DNA from 3 places in the Thioalkalivibrio sp. ALJ12 genome. Region 1 is predicted to be linked to each of the others. Evidence: predicted binding sites of a transcription regulator. Region 1 holds the regulator's gene; each other region holds the start of a gene.
The links. The regulator sigma-54, encoded in region 1, starts transcription at its own class of promoters, with help from an activator protein. The targets are predictions, from matches to a motif close to TGGCANGNTNCNTGCTT.

Region 1 (7,094 bases):
TCGTCGCCGATCCCGAGGCGCATATCCTCGGCGTGTTTACCGATGGCGACCTCCGACGCACGCTGGATCGTGGCGAAAGCCTGGAGGCGCTGACCATCGGCCAGGTGATGACGCGGGGCGGACATGCCGCCCGCCCGCAGTGGCTGGCCGTGGAGGCCCTGGAGACCATGGAGAGCAAGCGGATCAATGCCCTGCCGGTGGTGGATGACGACCAGAGGCTGGTCGGGGTGCTGAACATGCACGACCTGCTGCGCGCGGGGGTGGCCTGATGGACCGTCACGACGAGGCCCTGCACAGCCGCCAGGCGGCGGTGCGTCTGCTGATCCTGGATGTCGACGGCGTGCTGACCGATGGCAGCCTGTTCATGGGGGATGCCGGCGAGCAGTACAAGGCCTTTCATTCGCGCGACGGGCACGGCATCCGTCTGGCACTGGACGGAGGGCTGGAGGTCGCGATCCTGACCGGACGCACCTCCGGGGTGGTCGAGCACCGCATGCGGGACCTCGGTGTGCAGCATCTGGTGCAGGGGCGGCGCGACAAGGGGGCCGCACTGCACGAGTTGCTGGAGCAGAGCGGCCACGCGCCCGACGAGGCCGCCTTCGTGGGCGACGACATCGTCGATCTGCCGGCGATGCGCCGTGTGGGGCTCGGCATCGCGGTGGCGGATTCCCACCCGTTGGTATTGCAGCATGCACATTGGGTTACGCAGGCCCCCGGCGGTCGCGGCGCGGTGCGCGAGGTCTGCGAGGGCCTGCTGGCGGCCCAGGGGCGGCTGGAGGCCCTGTTCGCGGAGTACGTCGACGGATGAAGTGGGTGGCCGGACCGGTGGCGCTGATCCTGTTGCCAATGGCGGCGCTGGTGGCCGGCGCTGTTGCCAGCGAGCACGAGCCGGAGGGCGAGGTGACGCTGGAGATCGAGGGCTTCACGCTGCACGCGACTGGCGAGGACGGCGAGTTGAGTCACCGCCTGCGCGGGACGCGTCTGCGCGAGTTTGGCCGCGACGGCCCGCAGCTGATCGACGACCCCGACCTGGATATCTTTGACGCTGGCGGCATCGAATGGCACTGGACTGCGCCCGAGGCGCTGCACCGACCGATGGACGAGATCCTGGACCTGATCGGCCCCACGCGGGGGGTGCAGCCCGAGCGTGACGAGCGCGTGCGCACGGTGATTGAATCCGCCGATGTGAAGGTGGCGACCGACACCATGATCGCCACCTCCGATGCCCCGTCGACGCTGGAGCAGCCTGGCCTTTTCCAGCGGGGCACGGGTCTGCGCGTCGACTCGCGAGGGGATACCATAGAGCTGTTCCATGACGTGTACACGCTCTACAGCGAGTCGGGCGAGGAGGAAGCCGCAAATGACTGAACGTGGTGGGTCGTCGCTCGCCCGGGCCGGATGGCCCGTGCTGCTGGGCAGTGCCTTGTTGCTGCTGGCCGCGCCGGTCATTGCCCAGCAGCAGCCCCTGCCGGTGGAGATTACCGCCGATCGTGCGGAGATGGACGACCGGCGGGGCGTAAGCACTTATACCGGTGATGTGGTGGTGATTCGCGGGGACATGACACTGGAGGCCGACAAGGTCTATGTGCGCAGCCGCGACCGACGCCCTTACGAGATGGAGGCCCACGGCGAGCCTGCGCGGCTGGAGTCCCCGGACCCGGAGACGGGCGAGATGCGCATCGCCACCGCGCTGCGCATCGACTACCTGCTGAACGAGGACCGGGTGATCCTGACCGACCAGGCGCATGTGGTCACGGCAGCCGAGGAAGCGCGCGGCAAGCGCATCGTCTACGACCTGGAGACGGATGTGATCGAGGCCGAGCGTGGCGAGGCCGATGACGAGCGTGTACGTATCAGGATCCAGCCCCGCGAAGACGACGAATGAACGAGCTCGACACCAGCGCGCCCGCCGCGGCCGGTGGCGAATCTGCGCCGATGGCCGGCTATCTGACCGGCCGCGAGCTGACCAAGCGCTATGGCAAGCGTACGGTGCTGGATCGTGTCGACGTCGATCTGGCACCAGGGGAGGTCGTGGGCCTGCTGGGACCGAACGGCGCAGGCAAGACCACCTGTTTCTACAGCCTGGTCGGCCTGATCCGGCCCAATCGTGGCCGCATCACGCTGGGTGACCGGGACATCACCCGGGCCCCGATTCATTCGCGGGCCCGAGCCGGGCTGGGCTACCTGCCGCAGGAGGCCTCGATCTTCCGTCGGCTGAGTGTTTGGGACAACCTGCAGGCGGTGCTGGAGCTGCGCTCGGAGCTCGACCGCCACGAGCGACGCCGCATCGGCGATGCCCTGATCGAGGAGTTCCAGCTGGAGACCGTGCGCCACAGCCCTGGGATTGCCCTGTCCGGGGGCGAGCGTCGCCGCGCCGAGATCGCGCGGGCACTGGCCGGTGACCCGCGCTTTATCTGCCTGGACGAACCGTTTGCCGGCGTGGATCCGATTTCCGTGGGTGATATCCAGGCCGTGATTGGGCATCTGGCCCAGCGCGGGATCGGTGTGCTGATTTCCGACCACAACGTGCGCGAGACCCTCGGAATCTGCGACAGGGCCTATATTCTTAGTGAGGGCCGCATCCTGAGCGCCGGGACCCCGCAGGAGCTGCTGGACGACCCCCAGGTGCGCCGCGTGTATCTCGGAGAAAACTTTCGACTGTGAACATTGATCAGTGTTTCCTTAAGATGATCTTGATGGTCACCATGGACCTCAAACCGCGATGCTGAAACCCGGGCTCAATCTGCAGCTGGGGCAGACGCTGACGATGACCCCGCAGCTGCAACAGGCGATCCGTCTGCTGCAGCTTTCCACGCTGGAGTTGCAGGCGGAGATCCAGCAGGCGCTGGAAAGCAACCCCATGCTCGAGCAGGTGGAGGACGAGGGCGAGGAGGCCCCGCCCGAGCGCCCGGAGGAAGGGGGCGAACGGGTCGACGGGGATCGCATGCAGGCCGACACGGCTGGCGATGACGTGATCCCCGAGGAGTTGAGCACCGACAGTCGCTGGGACGACATCTACGAGCCCGCCCCGAGCCCACGCGGCCTGGACGACCGCGACCCGCTGGAGAATACCTCCGACGGCGAGGACGAGGGCCTGCAGGATCACCTGCTCTGGCAGCTGCATCTGAGCCACCTGACCCCACGAGACCAACGGATCGGGGCGGCGCTGATCGACGCGATCAGCCCGGACGGCTATCTGGACAGTGAACTCGAGGCGCTGGCGGAGATGATCAGCCAGGGCGAAGACGAGCCCGTGGGGGTCGACGAGGTCGAGGCGGTGCTGCACTGGATTCAGCAGTGCGACCCGCTGGGCGTCGGTGCGCGGGACCTGCGCGAGTGCCTGGAGATCCAGCTGCGCCATTTGGCGCCGGATGCCCCGGCGCGTGACGCGGCTCGAGCCATCCTGGAAAACGGCATGGAGAGCCTGGCCAAGCGGGACTACCGAGCCCTGCAGCGCCAGTCCGGCGTGCGCGACCCGGACGAGCTGGCGCGGGCGCTGGACCTGATCCGCACCCTGAATCCGCGGCCCGGTGCCCAGATCAGCGAGTCCACTTCGGAATATGTGGTGCCGGATGTCTATGTCCGCCATGACCGCGATGGCTGGCGCGTGGACTTGAACCCGGAGATTGCGCCGCGCATTCGCATCAACGATCTCTATGCGGGCATGGTGCGGCAGGTCTCCGATGCGCGTGATAGCGCGTTTATGCGCGATCAGTTGCAGGAGGCGCGCTGGTTCCTGAAGAGCCTGCACAGCCGGAACGACACCCTGCTGCGGGTCGCCCAGGCCATCGTCGTGCGCCAGCAGGGGTTTCTCGAGCATGGTGAGGTTGCCATGCAACCGCTGATCCTGCGCGATATCGCCGAGACCCTGGAGATGCACGAATCGACCATCTCGAGGGTGACTACACAGAAATACATGCACACCCCGCGTGGGGTATTCGAGTTCAAGTACTTCTTTTCCAGTCATGTTGGCACAGCCGATGGCGGCGAATGCTCGGCGACCGCGATCCGTGCCATGATTCGGGAATTGATTGGTGGCGAGACCCCGAACAAGCCACTGAGTGATGCAAAACTGGCCCAGATCCTGTCGGATCGGGGCATTAATGTGGCCCGACGCACCGTGGCCAAGTACCGCGAGGCTATGCACATACCGTCTTCCAGCGAACGCCGGCAGATGGCGAGTATGCCCAGTGGAACCAAGCAAAAAGGAGCCTGACCATGCAGATCAACCTGACCGGCCATCACGTCGATATCACCGACGCCCTGCGCGACTACGTGAACGAAAAGTTCGCGAAGCTGGAACGCCACTTCGACAAAGTGATCGACGTGCATGTGGTGCTGACCCACGAGAAAAACCAGAACCTGAACAACAAGGCGGAGGCCAATCTCCAGGTCAGCGGCAATCACATCCACGCCGAAGCCAGTCACGAGGATATGTATGCGGCGATTGATGGCCTGATCGACAAGGTGGATCGTCAGCTGATCAAGCACAAGGAAAAGGTCAAGGACCATCACCGCGCCGAGGGTGCCCAGCGCAACCGCGAACAGGCCCTTTAACGCAATGACCATTGCCGAGCTGATCACCCGCGCCCGTATCCGGCTGGAGCCCGAGTGTTCCAGCCAGAAACGGGCGCTCGAGACCCTGGCCGAGTTGCTGGCCGTCGGCGGCGAGGAGTCCGCCGGCCCGGCCAGCGGGGCCATCTTCGAGGCCCTGTCTGCCCGCGAGAAGCTTGGCTCCACCGGTCTGGGGCATGGCGTGGCCATCCCGCATGGGCGTCTGGCCGAGCTCGATGCCCCCCGGGTCGCGGTCCTGCGGCTGGACCAGGGGGTCGACTTCGACGCCATGGATCACGAACCCGTGGACATCCTGATCGCACTGCTGGTGCCCGAGGCGGCGACCAGCGCGCACCTGGACCTGCTGGCGCAGCTGGCGCGCGGTCTCTCGCAGCCCGACAATATCGCCTCGCTGCGCCGTGCCGGCGACGCGGACGCCCTGGAACGCGAACTGACCCGGGCCTTCGGCGACGCCTGAACATGGCTCTCCCGGCAGTACTTTCTCTCTTACGACGCCCCGTGCCAGCACTGCCGGAGATTCGTGCATGAACGAGGCACTGGGAGAGGGCGGCATCGCGCGCGACATCACCGTAGAGGTCCTGATCCAGGCGATGGGCAATCGCCTGGATCTGCGCTACGTACACGGCGAGCAGGTCGCACCGGATCGCAACCTGGTCGGCGGTGACGGCGACGACCTGCCCCTCGCCGGGCACCTCAACCTGATCCGGCCTAACCGTATCCAGGTGATCGGCGATTTCGAGGCGCGCTATATCGCGCGGCTGAGCGATGATCAGCGCGAGCAACTGATCCTGGAGATGGCCCGCACCGGGACGACCGCGGTGATCTTCGCCGAGGACACCTGCCCGTTCTCGGAGATGCCGGACGTCCCCGATGAGCAGCTGCCGCTGATCTTGTGCTCCTCGACCAGCAGCCACGAGATTATCTCCCTGCTGCGCTATTTCCTGCAGCAGCGGCTGGCCCATTTCGAGGTGCGCCATGGCGTGTTCATGGAGATCCTCGGCATTGGCGTGCTGATCAGCGGGGCCTCCAGCGTGGGCAAGAGCGAGGTGGCGCTCGAGCTGATCTCGCGCGGGCACCGGCTGATCGCCGACGACGCACCGGAGTTTGCCCGCATCGCCCCGGATATCGTGCGCGGACACTGCCCGGCCCTGTTGCAGGATCTGCTCGAGGTCCGCGGGCTGGGCGTGCTGAACGTCCGCGCCATGTACGGGGATTCGGCGATCAAGGGCGGCAAGTATCTGCGGCTGATTATCGACCTGCGCGACCACGGCGAGCCCTCGCCGGTGCCGGATGACCGCCTGAATGGCCGCCGCGGGGAGATCGGCATCCTCGGGCTGCGTATCCCGCTGATCAGCCTGCCGGTCGCGCCGGGGCGCAACATCGCGGTGATGATCGAGGCGGCGGTGCGCAACCACATGTTGCACATGCAGGGCTATGTCGCCGGCGACGACCTGCGCGCACGTCAGCGCCGGCAGATGAGCGGCGAGCCCGAGGAGCCGCCGTACCACCGCGCGATCCCTGCAACCACCGTCCCCAACCCGGACCCGGAGGGCTGAATGCGACTCCTGCTGGTCAGTGGTCTGTCGGGCTCCGGCAAGACGGTCGCCCTGCATACGCTGGAGGACGCCGGCTATTTCTGTGTCGACAACCTGCCGCTGCCGCTGCTGCCCGGGCTGATCGAACAGGTCCGCAGTGGCGATTACGACGCGGACGAAGACCGGCATCTGGCGGTCGGGGTGGATGTCCGCAGCGGGCTGACGGCGCTCGAGGGCTTTGCCGACCTCCTGCGCGAGCTCCGGGGCAAGGGGATGCAGGTCGAGGTGATGTTTCTGCAGGCCTCCAGCGAGGTCCTGCTGCGCCGCTATCACCTGACGCGGCGCCGACACCCACTGGCGCGCGACGGCGTGCCACTGGTGGACGCGATCGAGCGCGAACGTGACTGGCTCGGCCATGTTGCGGCCGAGGCGGATCTGACCGTGGACACCTCCCGTCTGTCGATGCACGATCTCGCGCGCACCCTGCGCGACCGCGTCGGGCTGCTGGGCGAGGAGCGCCTGTCCCTGCTTTTTCAGTCATTCGGGTTCAAGCACGGGGCCCCGCTGGACTCCGACTTCGTGTTCGACGTGCGCTGTCTGCCCAACCCGCACTACGAGCGCGATCTGGCGCCATTGACTGGCCGCGATGCGGCTGTTTGCGAGTTTCTTGCGCGCCATGGCGAGGTCGAGGAGATGTATGACGGGATCCAGGGCTTTCTCGAACAGTGGGTCCCGCGGATCCGGCAGGATCACCGCAGCTATGTGACCGTTTCGATCGGGTGCACCGGCGGCCGTCACCGCTCGGTTTATCTTGTGGAGCGGCTGGCGGCTGCCTGGCGGGGGCGCGAACATGTTACTGTTAGCACCCGTCACCGCGAGCTATCCCTGCCCCTCGAATCGGAGTGAGTCCATGGGCGTTGGTCTGATCCTGATCACGCATCAAAACCTCGGCGACACCCTGCTGCAGACGGCCCAGAGCATGCT
Region 2 (7,094 bases), on a different contig from region 1:
AGCCAGCTCGGCGTGGAACAGGTACAGATACAGCGCACTGAAGGCCGCGATTGCAGCGAACATCCAGTCGGTCAGCGGTATGTGGTGGATGGGGTCATGGCCGCGCAGCAGCGGCAATGCGACCACCAGAAGGGTCAGCCCGATGATCACGTAGACCTCGGCCAGGCGCTCCAGGCCCAGCAATTGCCAGATCCCGAACACCATCAGGACCAGCCCGCCCAGGGCATAGGTCACGCCAATGGCGCGTGGCCAGGACACGTGGCGTGTGCCCGGCCGGATCGCGGGAAACAGCAGATAGGCCAGGAAGACTGCAAAGGCCAGATGGATCGAGCGCGCCTCGGTGTCCGAGACGACAAAGAAATCCAGCCAGTCGCCCAGGGGCGAGGCGATCCAGATCTGGAACAGAGACCAGGCCACCGCCGTCAGCCAGATCAGGCTGCGCGTGCCGCGCCCCGGATGACGTGCGCCGGATTCCAGCTCCTGAGCAGTCTCGGCCGCGTTGTCGGCCGGTTCCGTGGCCCCCCCGGTGGTCCCCCTGGTATCGCTCATTCGATCAGCCCCGCTTCACGGAAATAGCGTTGGGCCCCCGGATGCAGGGGGGCCGACAGTCCTTCGTCCACCATCGTCTCGCGTTCCAGCGGGCCAAAGGCCGGATGCAGGCCGCGAAAGGTCTCGAAGTTCTCGAACACCGCGCGGGTGATCTCGTAGACCGCGCGTTCCGATGTAAGGGTCGAGGTCACCAGCGTGGCGCCGACACCGTAGGTATGGATGTCGTCGTCCTGGCCCGGGTAGGTGCCGGCGGGGATCAGCGCGCGCAGGTAATAAGGGGTGTCCTCGACCAGTTGGTCGACGGTTGAACCCTCGATCGACACCAGTCGGGCGTTGCAGGTCGCGATGGGTTCCTGAATCGCGGCCGAGGGGTGGCCGACGGAAAATACAAAGGCGTCGATGCGGTTGTCGCAAAGCGCCTGGGCCTGCTCGCGCGAGGGCAGCTCACTCACCCGGCGAAAGGTGTCCTGGTCCCAGCCCAGCGCCCCCATTAGTTCTTCCATCAGGATGCGCTGGCCCGAGCCCGGGTTGCCGATGTTGACGCGCTTGCCGGGCAGGTCATCCAGCCCCTCGATGTCTGCGTCGGGGCGCACCACCAGGGTGAGGGGCTCGGCATGCAGGCTGAACGCCGCCCGGAGATGGGGAGCGGGCCCGAATTCCTCGAAACGCCCGGAGCCCCGATAGGCGTGGTACTGCAGGTCCGACTGCGCGACGCCGAAGTCCATGTCGCCCGAGCGGATCATGTTGAGATTGAAGACCGAGCCGCCGGTGCTCTCCGCTGTGCAGCGCATCCCGTGCTCGTCGCGACGGGTGTTGAACAGGCGGCACAGGTGCTGGCCCGCCGGGTAATACACGCCGGTGACCCCGCCTGTGCCGATATTGATGAAGCGCGATTCGGCCTGCGCGGTGGTGGCCAGTAGCAGGCTGACCAGGGTGAGCACTGGCAGCAGGCGTTGCAGCCATCGCCGGTCGGCCCTCGGCACACTGGATCGATTCATACGCCCTCCGGGGTCATGCCGGGAACGAATCGCGGCAGTGCCGAGGATTCTAGGGAGACGCCGATCAAATAGCACGTTCGCGTTCAGGTCGACTGTGCCTGCGGGCCGGGGGCGATGGGGATCGCCTCGCCTTCGGTCATCCGCGGTCCTGTGCAGGCCCCTCTTCAATCAGGGTAAAGGACACGCCCGACAGGCGTGCCCTTGATGGCGCGGCGACGGGCCGTTGGGCGTTCGCCTAGGCCGGAAAACGGGGCCCCTGGCGTCGGTTCCGGCGAAGCATCAGCCCGAGCAGGCCGAGCCCCAGTCCCATCAGCAGCATCGTCTTCGGTTCGGGGACGGTGCCGACCGCGCCCGAACGGTAATAGACGCTGATATGCGAGATGTTGCGTGTGGCCACACCCGGATAGCTGAAGGGCGGTTGGGTGAAGGGTGAGCTGTAATCGCCATTGATCCCGGTCATCAGGAAGCCGACCAGGTTGGTGCCGCTGCCATGACTGAACACGAACAGCAGGTCTCCATAGTCCCATTCGGAATCGAGGTTCCATTGCCCGCTGTGGCGATTGCCATCAAAGCTGGCGAGGGTCGAGCTGTTCGACCCGGGGGAGGTCCAGCGGCCGTCGAATAGCCAGTCGCTGATTCCGAAGAATCCGGTGTCGCCCGCGGTATTCACAAGCCAGCTGGAGGGATCGCCGGTGGTGGAGTCGGTGGCTGCGCCATCCAGTGGCGACAAAATCTGACAGCCGAGATTGTTGGTGACCTTGTCACCGACGTTGCCGGACAGGGCAGTGCAATCGAGCAGTGCGGCCTGGGTGGCCCCGGAGAGCGACAGGGTCAACAGGAACACCGTTCCGGCCAGGAACGAGAGCAATGGCTTGCATGACATCGAGCTTACCTCCATGGGACGAAAGTCCCTCCATGGTTTCTCATGAATGCGGCTGGGGCGCGGATCGCCTGAAAGTGCCATCACTCACAAGGCGGGAATGCAGCACGCTTCGTGCCATATCCAGTGCGCAGAGGGGATTGCGTCGTTGAAACAGCGGGTTATGGGTCCAGGTGTGGGAGGTACGGCCAACGGGTTTGTGCGGGTTGTAAAAAAACCGGACATGTCCGGCTGAGTTGTGCCATATACGTTCGGTCGTCGGCCCAAACGAAATGATGGCGCCACATGGGCGCCATCATGCCAAGTCGAGCAGGACGTGATCAGGCCGCCATCGTGTCCCTGCGTGCTTTGCGGCGGACGGCGATACCCAGCAAGCCCAGACCCAGACCCAGTAGCAACAGTGTGTGGGGCTCCGGTACCTGCCCGTTCGGACGGTAGTAGATGCTCACGTGGGAGATGTCTTTGGGGCTTGCACCCGGGAAGTCAAACGGCGGGTCAATGAATGGCGAGAGGTAGCTGCCGTTATAGCCAGTCATCAGGAACCCGGTCAGATTGGTGCCGCGGCCATCCTTGAACAGGAACAGCAGGTCGCCGTAGACAAAGCTCGGATCCAGTGTCCAGGTCCCGCCCTGGGAGGTTCCGTCCAGCGTGACCAGGTTGAGGGTCGGATCGGCCGGATCAAACTCCAGCGGATCGCCGTTGCTGTTCGGCGGATCTTCCCAGCGGCCATCGAACTGCCAGTCACTGATGCCGAAAAAGCCCGTGCCACCGGCCGTGTTGACGATCCAGTTGGAGGGGTCGCCTCCCACAGGGTCGTTTGCATGCCCATCCAGGGGTTCGAGGATCTGGCAGCCGATGTTGGCGGTGACGCGGTTTTCAACGCCGCCATCCAGGCTGGCGCAGCTGATCAACGAAGCCTGTGCGGCGCCGGAAAGGCCCAGGCCCAGCAACAGGGCGGCACTCGCGAAATAGGGTGTAGTACGTTTGGGGTTCATTCGATGCACCTTCCCTGGGAATAGCCCCCTGGGTGGCTTGCGCGGATCCGGCCCATCCGGTCCTTGTGCACTCAGGGCTATGCAGAAACGGTGCCATTCCCATATGCGCGCTAATTCATTCGAAAAAACAGACCGATAGGAGGATGCGCCTTTTGCCGGATGGCAGCGGGACTGGATGGGCGTAAAAAAGTGTGACACCGACGACTACGCCGTTCGGGTGAGTGGCGCCCGGCGGGTACATTCTCAGTGCCGCGAGAGGGGTTTACCCGGCCAGGATTGGGTGTAAAGAAACGGGACACCAGGCCGTGCGCGCCGGAGGCCATGGCTACCCTGTCGAGCTTGCCCGGCAGCGCGCAATAGGCCGTATGTAGCTGAAAATACGGAAGGCTTTGGATTCTTGCGTTGTGCGCTACCTGGACGGTGGTCTGGCCATGGCGTGGCGGCCACCTGAAAAAAAGCCCCGCATCCCCTATCATTACGCGTCTTTGTTTCCCCCTTCCCAGGCCTGCGCCGGTGAGTCGGCGCGCCGGGAAACCGAATCCACGAAAGTAATGAAACGGGAGATCCGAATGTTTTCGATCGACATGAGTATCCACGGCTACGACGACGAACTCTGGGGCGCCATCAGCAAGGAGGCGCAGCGCCAGGAAGAGCATATCGAGCTGATCGCCTCCGAGAACTACACCAGCCCGCGCGTGATGGAGGCCCAGGGCTCCGTGCTGACCAACAAGTACGCCGAGGGCTATCCGGGCAAGCGCTACTACGGTGGCTGCGAGTATGTGGATATCGTCGAGCAGCTCGCGATCGATCGCCTCAAGCAGCTCTACGGCGCCGACTACGCGAACGTGCAGCCGCATTCCGGCTCGCAGGCCAACGCGGCCGTGTACATGGCCCTGCTGCAGCCGCATGACACCGTGCTGGGCATGAGCCTGGACGCCGGCGGTCACCTGACCCACGGCGCCAAGCCGAACTTCTCCGGCAAGATCTACAACGCGGTGCAGTACGGCATCACCGACGAGGGTCTGATCGACTACGACGAGGTCCAGCGCCTGGCCACCGAGCACCAGCCGAAGATGATCGTCGCCGGCTTCTCCGCCTACTCGCGCGTGGTCGACTGGAAGCGCTTCCGCGAGATCGCCGATTCCGTGGGCGCCTACCTGATGGTGGACATGGCCCACGTCTCCGGCCTGATCGCCGCCGGCGAATACCCGAACCCGATCGACCACGCCCACGTGGTCACTTCCACCACGCACAAGTCCCTGCGCGGGCCGCGTGGCGGCTTCATCATCACCAAGGGCCAGCCGGAGCTGAACAAGAAGTTCCAGTCGCTGATCTTCCCGGGTACCCAGGGCGGCCCGCTGATGCACGTGATCGCCGGCAAGGCGGTGGCCTTCAAGGAGGCCCTGGAGCCGGAATTCAAGACCTATCAGAAGCAGGTGATCGCCAACGCCCGCGCGATGGCCGAGGTCCTGGTCGAGCGTGGCTACGACATCGTCTCCGGCGGGACCGACAATCACCTGTTCCTGCTGAGCCTGGTGTCCAAGGGCATGACCGGCAAGGCCGCGGACGCCGCGCTGGGTCGCGCCAACATCACGGTCAACAAGAACGCCGTGCCCAACGATCCGGAATCCCCATTCGTGACCTCCGGCATCCGCATCGGCACCGCCGCTCTGACCACGCGTGGCTTCACCGAAGCGGAGTCGCGCGAGCTGGCCGGCTGGATCGCCGACGTGCTGGACGACCACGAGAACGAGCAGGTGATCGACGCGACCCGCGACAAGGTCGTCGAGATCTGCCGCCGCTTCCCGGTCTACGGCGCCCCCGAATAACGCGGCGTAGCGGCGGCCCGCCATGCGCTGCCCGGCCTGTGGCGCTCAGGACACCCGCGTGGTCGACTCGCGGGTGGCCGGTCCGGAGCAGGAGCAGATCCGGCGTCGGCGCGAGTGCCGCGAGTGCCGGGCGCGCTTCACCACCTTCGAGCGGGCGGAGTTCAGCCTGCCGCGGGTGGTCAAGCGCTCCGGCGAGCGCGTTGCCTTCGACGAAGACAAGTTGCGCAGTGGTCTGCGCCGGGCGTTGCACAAGCGCCCGGTGAAGACCGAGGATGTCGAGCGCGTGATCGACGACATCAAGCGCCAGCTCGCGTCCCTGGCGGCCCCCGAGGTCAAGTCCGACCGTATTGGCGAAATGGTCCTGGCAGCCTTGCATGCCCTGGACCATGTGGCCTATATCCGTTTTGCCTCCATCTATCTGAGCTTTGCCAGTGTGCAGTCCTTCCGCGAGGCCATCGAGCGGCTCGAGGATGACCTGACGCCGGAGATGCGCCGTTCACAGCTGCGCCTGATCGATGAGGGACTCGCCGACACGGATGCCGCCGCACCGGGGGATTCGCAGGAGGGCAGTTGATGGCACAGCCGGGACACGAACAGGCGGTGGAGGATCGGCGTCACATGGCGCGGGCGCTGGAGCTGGCCGACTATGGCCGCTTCAGTGCCGATCCCAATCCTCGGGTGGGCTGTGTGCTGGTGCGCGATGGCGAGGTCGTCGGAGAGGGGCTGCACTGGTGTGCCGGCGAGCCGCACGCCGAGGTGAACGCCCTGCACGCGGCCGGCGAAGCCGCGCGCGGGGCCACTGTCTACGTGACGCTCGAGCCGTGCAGTCACCACGGTCGCACTCCTCCCTGTACCGAGGCGCTGATCCAGGCCGGCGTGGCCCGGGCCGTGATTGCGATGCAGGACCCGAACCCGCGGGTCTGTGGTGGCGGCATGGAGGCGCTGCGCGCGGCCGGGATCGAGGTCGAAACCGGCGTACTCGAGGCCGAGGCCCGGGCACTGAACCCGGGCTTTGTCCAGCGCATGGAGCAAGGACGTCCCTGGGTCCGGATCAAGCTCGCGGCGAGCCTGGACGGGCGCACGGCGATGGCCTCGGGCGAGTCCCGCTGGATTACCGGCGAGGCCGCGCGTCGCGACGTACAGCTGTGGCGGGCGCGCGCCGGGGCGATTCTGACCGGCAGCGGTACCGTGGTGGCCGACGACCCGCGCCTGACCGTGCGCATGAAACCGCATCAGCTGGCTGCCCAGGCCGGTTTTCCTGATGACCCGCACTACTCGGATCTGCCCACCCGGCAGCCGCTCAGGGTGATCCTGGATGCCCGGCTGCGCACGCCCCCCGGCGCCCAGATCCTGAAGAGCGGGCCTGTGTGGGTCCTGACCGGGCCGGATGCCGCGCGTTCGCCGGTCGCGGATACGTTGCGCGGGCATGGCGCGGATGTGCGGCCGATCGCGCTGGCCAGCGACTCGCCCGAGGGCGGACTGGACCTCGGCGAGGTGCTGGTGGAGCTGGCACGCGCCGAGGTAAACGAACTGCATGTCGAGTCCGGCCCCGGTCTGGCCGGCGCCCTGGCCCGCGGGGGCTGGGTGGACGAGTGGCTGTTGTACCAGGCGCCGTTGCTGCTGGGCTCGAGTGCCCGTCCGCTGGTGGAGTGGCCGCTGGCGCGCATGGACGAACGCGCGGAGCTGGAGATCCTCGAGAGCCGCTGGGTCGGTGACAGCCTGCGCCTGCGAGCCCGTCCGCGCTCCTGATGGTCCGATCGTCCTGCGCCTTGTCGGGGTGCTAAATCCATACGTCCTCCATCGTGTGGTGCGAACGCCTTCGCGTTTCCCTAAGATGGGCGGC
Region 3 (7,094 bases), 440 kb from region 1:
CAGACCCTGGTAGAGCTGGCGCTCCTCGTCCAGCGCCAGGGCCTCGGGGTCGAGGTCGGCCTCGGCCTCCTCGCCGGCCTTGCGCAGCAGGTTGTGGATGCGCTTGTTCGCCGCGGCCAGGGCCTCGGCCTCCGGGCGCTCGCGGAACAGGCTGACCGCGCGCACGCGGCGGACGAAGTCCAGCGGGGTATCGGGCACGACCGCGGCCACCGCCTCGATGGTCTCGTGCGCCTGGCCCTGCTCCAGCAGGTAGCCGCGCAGGCGCTCCAGGATGTACTCGCGCACCGGTTCCACCGCCTGGTCGGCCTCCGGCACCCGTTCGCGGATCGGCTCGGCCGCGGCTTGCAGCAGCGGGGTCAGGGCCAGCGGCAGTTCGCGCTCGACCAGGATGCGCACCAGCCCCAGCGCGGCGCGGCGCAGGGCGAACGGGTCCTTGGTACCGGTGGGCTGCTTGCCGATCGCGAAGATCCCGACCAGCGTATCCAGCCGATCCGCCAGCGCCAGTGCCTGGGCCAGCGGGACATCCGGCAGCTCGGAGCCGGACTGGCGCGGCCAGTAGTGCTGTTCGATCGCGGCCGCGACCGCTTCGTCCTCGCGGTCGTGCAGGGCGTAGTAGCGGCCCATCGTGCCCTGCAGCTCGGTGAACTCGAACACCATCTGAGTCACGAGATCGCACTTGGCCAGGCGCGCGGCGCGCGCGGCCAGCCCGGCATCCAGCCCCATCAGGCCGGCCAGGCGCTGCATCAGGGCCTCCAGACGCACGGACTTGTCGCGCAGCGTGCCCAAGCGCTTCTCGAATACCACCGAGTCCAGCGCGTCCAGCCGCTCCTCCAGGCGCTTCTTGCGGTCCTGCTGCCAGAAGAATTCGGCATCGGCGAAGCGCGGGCGCAGGACGCGCTCGTTGCCGTCGCGCACCGCGTGCGGGTCGCGCGACTCGATGTTGCTGATCACGATGAAGTGCGGCTGCATGCGCCCGGCCTCGTCGACCACCGGGAAGTATTTCTGGTTGTCCTGCATGGTAGAGATCAGCGCCTCCTGCGGGACATCCAGGAAACGCGGATCGAAACCGCCGGTCAGGGCCACCGGCCACTCCACCAGCGCGGTCACCTCGTCCAGCAGGTCGGCATCGACCAGTGCGCGCCCGCCCAGGGCCTTGGCCTGCTCGTGCACCTGCGCCAGGATGTTCTCGCGCCGCGCCTCGAACGACGGCTCGACAAAGCCAGGGCTGCGCAGCCGCTCGGCGTAGTCGTTGCCGCGCTTCAGCTCCAGCGCACCGGGCTGGTGGAAGCGGTGACCATGCGTGGCCCGCCCGGCGGTCTGCTCCAGCACCGTCATCTCCAGCACCTCGGTCCCGTGCAGGACGACCAGCCAGTGCGCGGGGCGCACGAACTCGGTGCGGCTGCTGCCCCAGCGCATGCGCTTGGGCGTGGGCAGGGCCTCCAGCGCGGCCTCCAACATCTCCGGCAGCAGCTCGCCGAGGGCGCGGCCCGGCTGCATCTGGCGGAAGACCAGGTATTCGCCCTTGTCGGTGGTCTCGCGTTCCAGGCGCTCGACCTCCACTCCGCAGGAGCGGGCAAAGCCCAGCACCGCCTTGGTCGGCTCGCCGGCGGCGTCGAAGGCGGCGGCCACGGCCGGGCCGCGGCGCTCCTGGAGCTGGTCGGGCTGGCGCGCGGGCACATCGGGGAACAGCACGGCCAGCCGCCGCGGGGTGGCGAAGGCCTCGGGCGCGCCCGGTTCCAGCCCGGCCTCGCGCAGGCGGGTGGCCAGGCCCTGGGCCAGGGCGTCACGCAGGCGGGGCAGGGCGGTGGGGGGCAGCTCCTCGGTGCCCAGTTCGATCAGGAGTTCGCGGGCTTCAGCCATGTCGGGTCCAGTTCGGGTCCATCAGGGCCGCGCGGTCGGGCGCACGGTCCGGAAAAGGGTTCAGGCGGCGTCGGGCTTGTTCGCGTCGTCGTCGGCGCATAGCGGGAAGCCCAGGGCCTCGCGCGACTCGTAGTACTTCTGGGCGACGTTTCGCGACAGCTCGCGCACGCGCAGGATGTAGCGCTGGCGCTCGGTGACCGAGATCGCGCCGCGGGCATCCAGCAGGTTGAAGCTGTGGGAGGCGCGCAGCATCTGCTCGTAGGCCGGCAGCGGCAGGCCCAGCTCGATCATGCGGTCGCTCTCGTTTGCGTGCTGGTCGAAGGCGGCGAACAGGGCATCGCGATCGGCATGCTCGAAGTTGTAGGTGGACTGCTCCACCTCGTTCTGGTGATAGACGTCGCCATAGGTCACCGGGCGGCCGTCGGGCCCGACGGTCCAGACCAGATCGAATACGCTCTCCACCCCCTGCAGGTACATCGCCAGGCGTTCCAGCCCGTAGGTGATCTCGCCGGAGACCGGGTGGCAGTCCAGCCCGCCGACCTGCTGGAAGTAGGTGAACTGGGTGACCTCCATGCCGTTCAGCCAGACCTCCCAGCCCAGGCCCCAGGCGCCGAGGGTCGGGGACTCCCAGTTGTCCTCGACGAAGCGCACATCATGGGTGAGCGTGTCGAAGCCCAGGGCCTCCAGGGAGCCCAGGTAGAGATCCTGGATGTCCGGCGGCGACGGCTTCAGCAACACCTGGAACTGGTAGTAGTGCTGCAGGCGGTTGGGGTTGTCGCCATAGCGACCGTCGGTGGGACGGCGGCTGGGCTGCACATAGGCCGCGCGCCACGGCTCCGGCCCGATCGAACGCAGGAAGGTCGCCGGATGGAAGGTACCGGCCCCCATCTCCATGTCGTAGGGCTGCAGGACCACGCAACCGTGGTCGTTCCAGTAGTCCTGCAACCGGCGAATCAGGTCCTGGAAGGTGGGGCTGCTGCTGGACGGGGTGCGTTCGTGCGCCATGCGGGATCCCGGGTCAGGGCAAAGCGGACAGTATATCGGCCGGGCTCCGGCTGCGGCCACCGCTGAAGGCAGTGCAAGCGTCTTGCATGTGGCGGAGGCACGCCCATACTGAGGGCCTGACCCTGTTCGGGAGGGATGTCCTGAGCGACCCCCGCGCCAACTCCGAGGCCACGATCTCGCCCGAAAACGGCCGGCGCTACCGTGCCACGCGCCGGGTAACGGTCGTGGGCGCGGTGGTGAATGCCTTTCTTGCCCTGGCACAGCTGCTGAGCGGATGGCTGCTGAACTCGCAGGCGCTGATCGCCGACGGCGTGCACACCCTGTCGGACCTGATCACCGATGGTGTGGTGCTGTTCGCCGCTGGCAAGGCCGCGGCCTCGCCCGATCATGACCACCCCTACGGACACGGGCGTATCGAGACCCTGGCCACCGTAGTCGTCGGAGTGTTCCTCGCACTGGCCGGCCTCGGGATCGCCTGGGCCGCCGGACAGCGGCTGATGGATACCAACGCCGCGACCCCAGGGCCGGCCCCGGCCGCGCTCGCCTTTGCGGTGCTGACGCTGGTGGCCAAGGAGGGGCTCTATCAGTACACCCACCGTGTGGCGAAACGGATCGGCTCGCGGATGCTGGATGCGAACGCCTGGCATCACCGCACGGATGCGATCTCCTCGCTGTTCGTGCTGGTCGGGGTCGGGGCCGCGGTGGCGGGCTTCCCGTGGGCGGATGCCCTGGCGGCGCTGATCGTTGCCCTGTTCATCCTGCATATCGCCGGGCGCCTGATCGTGCGCAGCGCGGCCGAACTGATTGACACGGCACTGGATCCGGAGGAGGTCGCGCGCATCCACCGCACGATCATGGAAGTGCCCGGGGTGAAGGATGCGCACATGCTGCGCACGCGGCGGCATGGGAGCGACGTGGTCGCCGATGTGCATATCCAGGTCGCCCCGATGATTTCGGTTTCCGAGGGACACCGGATTGCCGATGCGGTGTACGGGGCCGTCACCCAGCGCCACGAGCGGCTGCGCGATTTTACGGTCCATGTGGACCCGGAAAACGACCAAGATCAGGCTCGAAGCTCGAACCTGCCCCTGCGTCCGGAGATCGCCGAAGCGGTGCGCGAGGCCTGGGCCGACACCCCGGAACTGGATCGCCTGGAGCAGCTTTCCATGCACTATCTGAACGGGCGCATCCACCTGACCCTGACGCTGCGCCTTGACGGGGCATGCACGCCCGCGGACCTGAACGCGCGGGGCGAGGGCCTGTCACAGTCGCTGCAGGGCCATCCGCGCCTGAAGGACCGGCTGGGTGAGGTGAAGATCCTCTATCGCCCATGCACCACTGGCGTGCAACAAAAGACTTGATGCACTACTGTGGTGCCGATGGCGCACGGATATTGTGCAGCCCGCCGCGTGGTACGGGCCTGATGAGTCCTGAACGACCGTCACAGGGCCAATCGATCGAACTGGCATGATGCCTGCATAGAACCGATTCAACGCCGGCCGGGCTCGAATCGGCGCGGCGAACCCAAAGACCAAGAGCAAACCTAAGGAGACTCCCATGTCCGCAGCCGACGTGCTGAAGCAGATCCAGGAAAAGGAAGTCCGCTTTGTCGACTTCCGCTTCACCGACTCCAAGGGCAAGGAACAGCATGTAACCGTTCCAGCCCATGACCTCGACGAAGAGTCGTTCGAGGAAGGCAAGATGTTCGACGGGTCGTCGATCTCCGGCTGGAAGGGCATCAACGAGTCCGACATGATCCTGATGCCGGATGCGGAGTCCGCGGTCATCGATCCGTTCTTCGAGGACATGACCATGAACATCCGCTGCGACGTGGTCGAGCCGGCCACCATGCAGGGCTACGACCGCTGCCCGCGCTCCCTGGCGCGCCGTGCCGAGGCCTATCTGCAGAGCACCGGCATTGCCGACACCGCGCTGTTCGGGCCGGAAAATGAATTCTTCGTGTTCGACGATGTGAAATGGGGCTCGGACCTCTCCGGCTCCTACTGCCGCGTGGACTCCTCCGAGGCCTCCTGGAATTCCGAGCGCGTCTACGAAGACGGCAACATCGGGCACCGCCCGGGCGTGAAGGGTGGCTACTTCCCGGTGCCGCCGGTCGACAGCCTGCACGACATCCGCTCGACCATGTGCGAAGTGATGACCGAGATGGGCCTCGTTACCGAGGTGCACCACCACGAGGTGGCCACCGCCGGCCAGTGCGAGATCGGTGTCGGCCCCGCAACGCTGACGCAGAAGGCCGACGAGGTGCAGGTACTGAAGTACGTGGTGCAGAACGTGGCCCACATGCACGGCAAGACCGCGACCTTCATGCCCAAGCCGATCGTCGGCGACAACGGTTCCGGCATGCACGTGCACCAGTCGCTGTCCAAGGACGGCAAGAACCTGTTCTCCGGTGACCTGTACGGCGGCCTGTCCGAGACCGCGCTGTACTACATCGGCGGCATCATCAAGCACGCCCGCTCGCTGAACGCCTTCACCAACCCGTCCACCAACAGCTACAAGCGTCTGGTGCCGGGCTTCGAGGCGCCGGTGATGCTGGCCTACTCCGCGCGCAACCGCTCCGCGTCGCTGCGCATCCCGTTCGTGATGAGCCCGAAGGCCCGCCGCATCGAGCTGCGTTTCCCGGACTCCACCGCCAACCCGTACCTGGCGTTTGCCGCGATGCTGATGGCCGGCCTGGACGGCATCCAGAACAAGATCCACCCGGGCGACGCGATGGACAAGAACCTCTACGACCTGCCGCCGGAAGAGGAAAAGGGCATCCCGCAGGTCTGCCATTCGCTGGACCAGGCGCTGGAAGCCCTGAACCAGGACCGCGAATACCTGACCCAGGGTGGCGTGTTCACCGACGACATGATCGATGCCTACATCGACCTGAAGATGGAAGAAGTCACGCGCATGCGCATGACCACCCATCCGGTCGAATTCGACATGTACTACAGCCTGTAAGGCATCCGCATCTGGCCCCTCGGGGCCAGATGCACCGGCCGCCGCGACCTTCGGGTCCGGCGGCTTTTTTTGTGCTCGGAACCTGGCTCGACCGGGTGTCAGCGATAGGGGTTGGGCTGGCCCTCGGGGGCCGGGTGGAAACGCTTGTAGGCCCAGTTGTACTGCTCGGGGCAGCGCCGGACCAGGGCCTCCACATGGGCGTTGATCGCGGCAGCGGCGCGGGCGAAGTCGCGGTCGGCAACCTCCGGCCCGGCCTCGATCTCGTGATAGCGAAACCCGCGCCCCTTCGGCAGGCGCTCGGCGAACAAGAACACGACATGGTCCTCGCGCCCACGCAGCAGGCGCGGCAGCAGGGTCATGGTCAGCGCCGGGTGGCCGAAGAACGGCGCATGCGTACCCGAGGCGCCCTTCGGGCTCTGATCCGGCAGGATGCCGATGATCTCGCCGCGATCACGTGACTGCTGCAGCACGCGCAGCCCGGAGCGGTCGGCCGGGGCCAGGGTCGCGCCGGTGGAGGCGCGGGCGTCGCGCACCCAGCGGTCGATCTCGGGGGTCTTGAACGGGCTGTACAGGGTGGCCATCGGCCCGTGGCAGGCGGCCTGCAGCCCGGCGAACTCCCAGGAACCCAGATGCGGGGCACACAGGAACAGCGCCCGCCCGCCCTCGCGTTCGCGCAGGCGGGCGTAGCGGGGCGGCTCGACCGCCAGTCGCTCGAGGGTTTGCGGCGTAGCCTGCCAGAGCCAGGGGGACTCGGTCAGTGCCCGGCCCATCGCCATCAGCGATCCACGCCCGACCCGGCGGCGCCAGGCGGTGTCCTTGTCCGGGAAACAGAGTTCGAGGTTGCGGCGGGTGATGCGGGCGGAGCGCGTCGGCCAGTACCAGGCCAGCGCGCCGAGCAACCCGCCCAGCGCATGATTTACGCGCAGAGGGAGGCGGGCGAGCAGGCGCAGACCGCCGGCGATCAACCGGTCACGCAGATGCCGGCGTTCGGCCATGATCGCGGGATTCGGGTGGATCGGCCGGGGTCCGAGGCGGGATGCCGCCCTCGGTCATCAGCGGCTTCAGGGTTGTGCGCAGGTTGCGGAACAACCGCGGGTGCTGGGCCTCCTCCTGCGCGAGCAGCTGCTTCATGTGTTCGCGCTGGGTGGGCATCGCGAAGCAGGCCGGGCAGTTGTCCAGGATCACCGGCAGCCCGGCGGCCTCGGCGAAATCGCGGGTCTGGCGTTCGCGCACATAGACCAGCGGGCGGATCACCCGCAGGT

Region 2: a site for sigma-54 is predicted at 3,502-3,518, ahead of F467_RS0111350 (PEP-CTERM sorting domain-containing protein). Genes of this name have one in related genera too.
Region 3: a site for sigma-54 is predicted at 4,329-4,345, ahead of glnA (glutamate--ammonia ligase). Genes of this name have one in related genera too.

What each region holds. Positions count from the first base shown of each region.
Region 1 is NZ_KB899538.1:859,138-866,231, forward strand. It holds gene F467_RS0104080 (KpsF/GutQ family sugar-phosphate isomerase) at 1-269, shown strand, start outside; gene kdsC (3-deoxy-manno-octulosonate-8-phosphatase KdsC) at 269-808, shown strand; gene lptC (LPS export ABC transporter periplasmic protein LptC) at 805-1,368, shown strand; gene lptA (lipopolysaccharide transport periplasmic protein LptA) at 1,361-1,885, shown strand; gene lptB (LPS export ABC transporter ATP-binding protein) at 1,936-2,664, shown strand; gene F467_RS0104105 (RNA polymerase factor sigma-54) at 2,723-4,216, shown strand; gene hpf (ribosome hibernation-promoting factor, HPF/YfiA family) at 4,219-4,557, shown strand; gene F467_RS0104115 (PTS sugar transporter subunit IIA) at 4,562-5,032, shown strand; gene hprK (HPr(Ser) kinase/phosphatase) at 5,100-6,131, shown strand; gene rapZ (RNase adapter RapZ) at 6,132-7,016, shown strand; gene F467_RS0104130 (PTS sugar transporter subunit IIA) at 7,021-7,094, shown strand, end outside.
Region 2 is NZ_KB899540.1:231,833-238,926, reverse strand. It holds gene F467_RS0111365 (TRAP transporter permease) at 1-549, opposite strand, end outside; gene F467_RS0111360 (TAXI family TRAP transporter solute-binding subunit) at 546-1,547, opposite strand; gene F467_RS0111355 (PEP-CTERM sorting domain-containing protein) at 1,783-2,415, opposite strand; gene F467_RS0111350 (PEP-CTERM sorting domain-containing protein) at 2,748-3,422, opposite strand; gene glyA (serine hydroxymethyltransferase) at 3,992-5,251, shown strand; gene nrdR (transcriptional regulator NrdR) at 5,274-5,825, shown strand; gene ribD (bifunctional diaminohydroxyphosphoribosylaminopyrimidine deaminase/5-amino-6-(5-phosphoribosylamino)uracil reductase RibD) at 5,825-7,000, shown strand.
Region 3 is NZ_KB899538.1:422,497-429,590, forward strand. It holds gene glyS (glycine--tRNA ligase subunit beta) at 1-1,860, opposite strand, end outside; gene glyQ (glycine--tRNA ligase subunit alpha) at 1,921-2,865, opposite strand; gene F467_RS0102050 (cation diffusion facilitator family transporter) at 2,952-4,226, shown strand; gene glnA (glutamate--ammonia ligase) at 4,423-5,832, shown strand; gene F467_RS0102060 (lysophospholipid acyltransferase family protein) at 5,931-6,827, opposite strand; gene F467_RS0102065 (tRNA 2-thiocytidine(32) synthetase TtcA) at 6,802-7,094, opposite strand, start outside.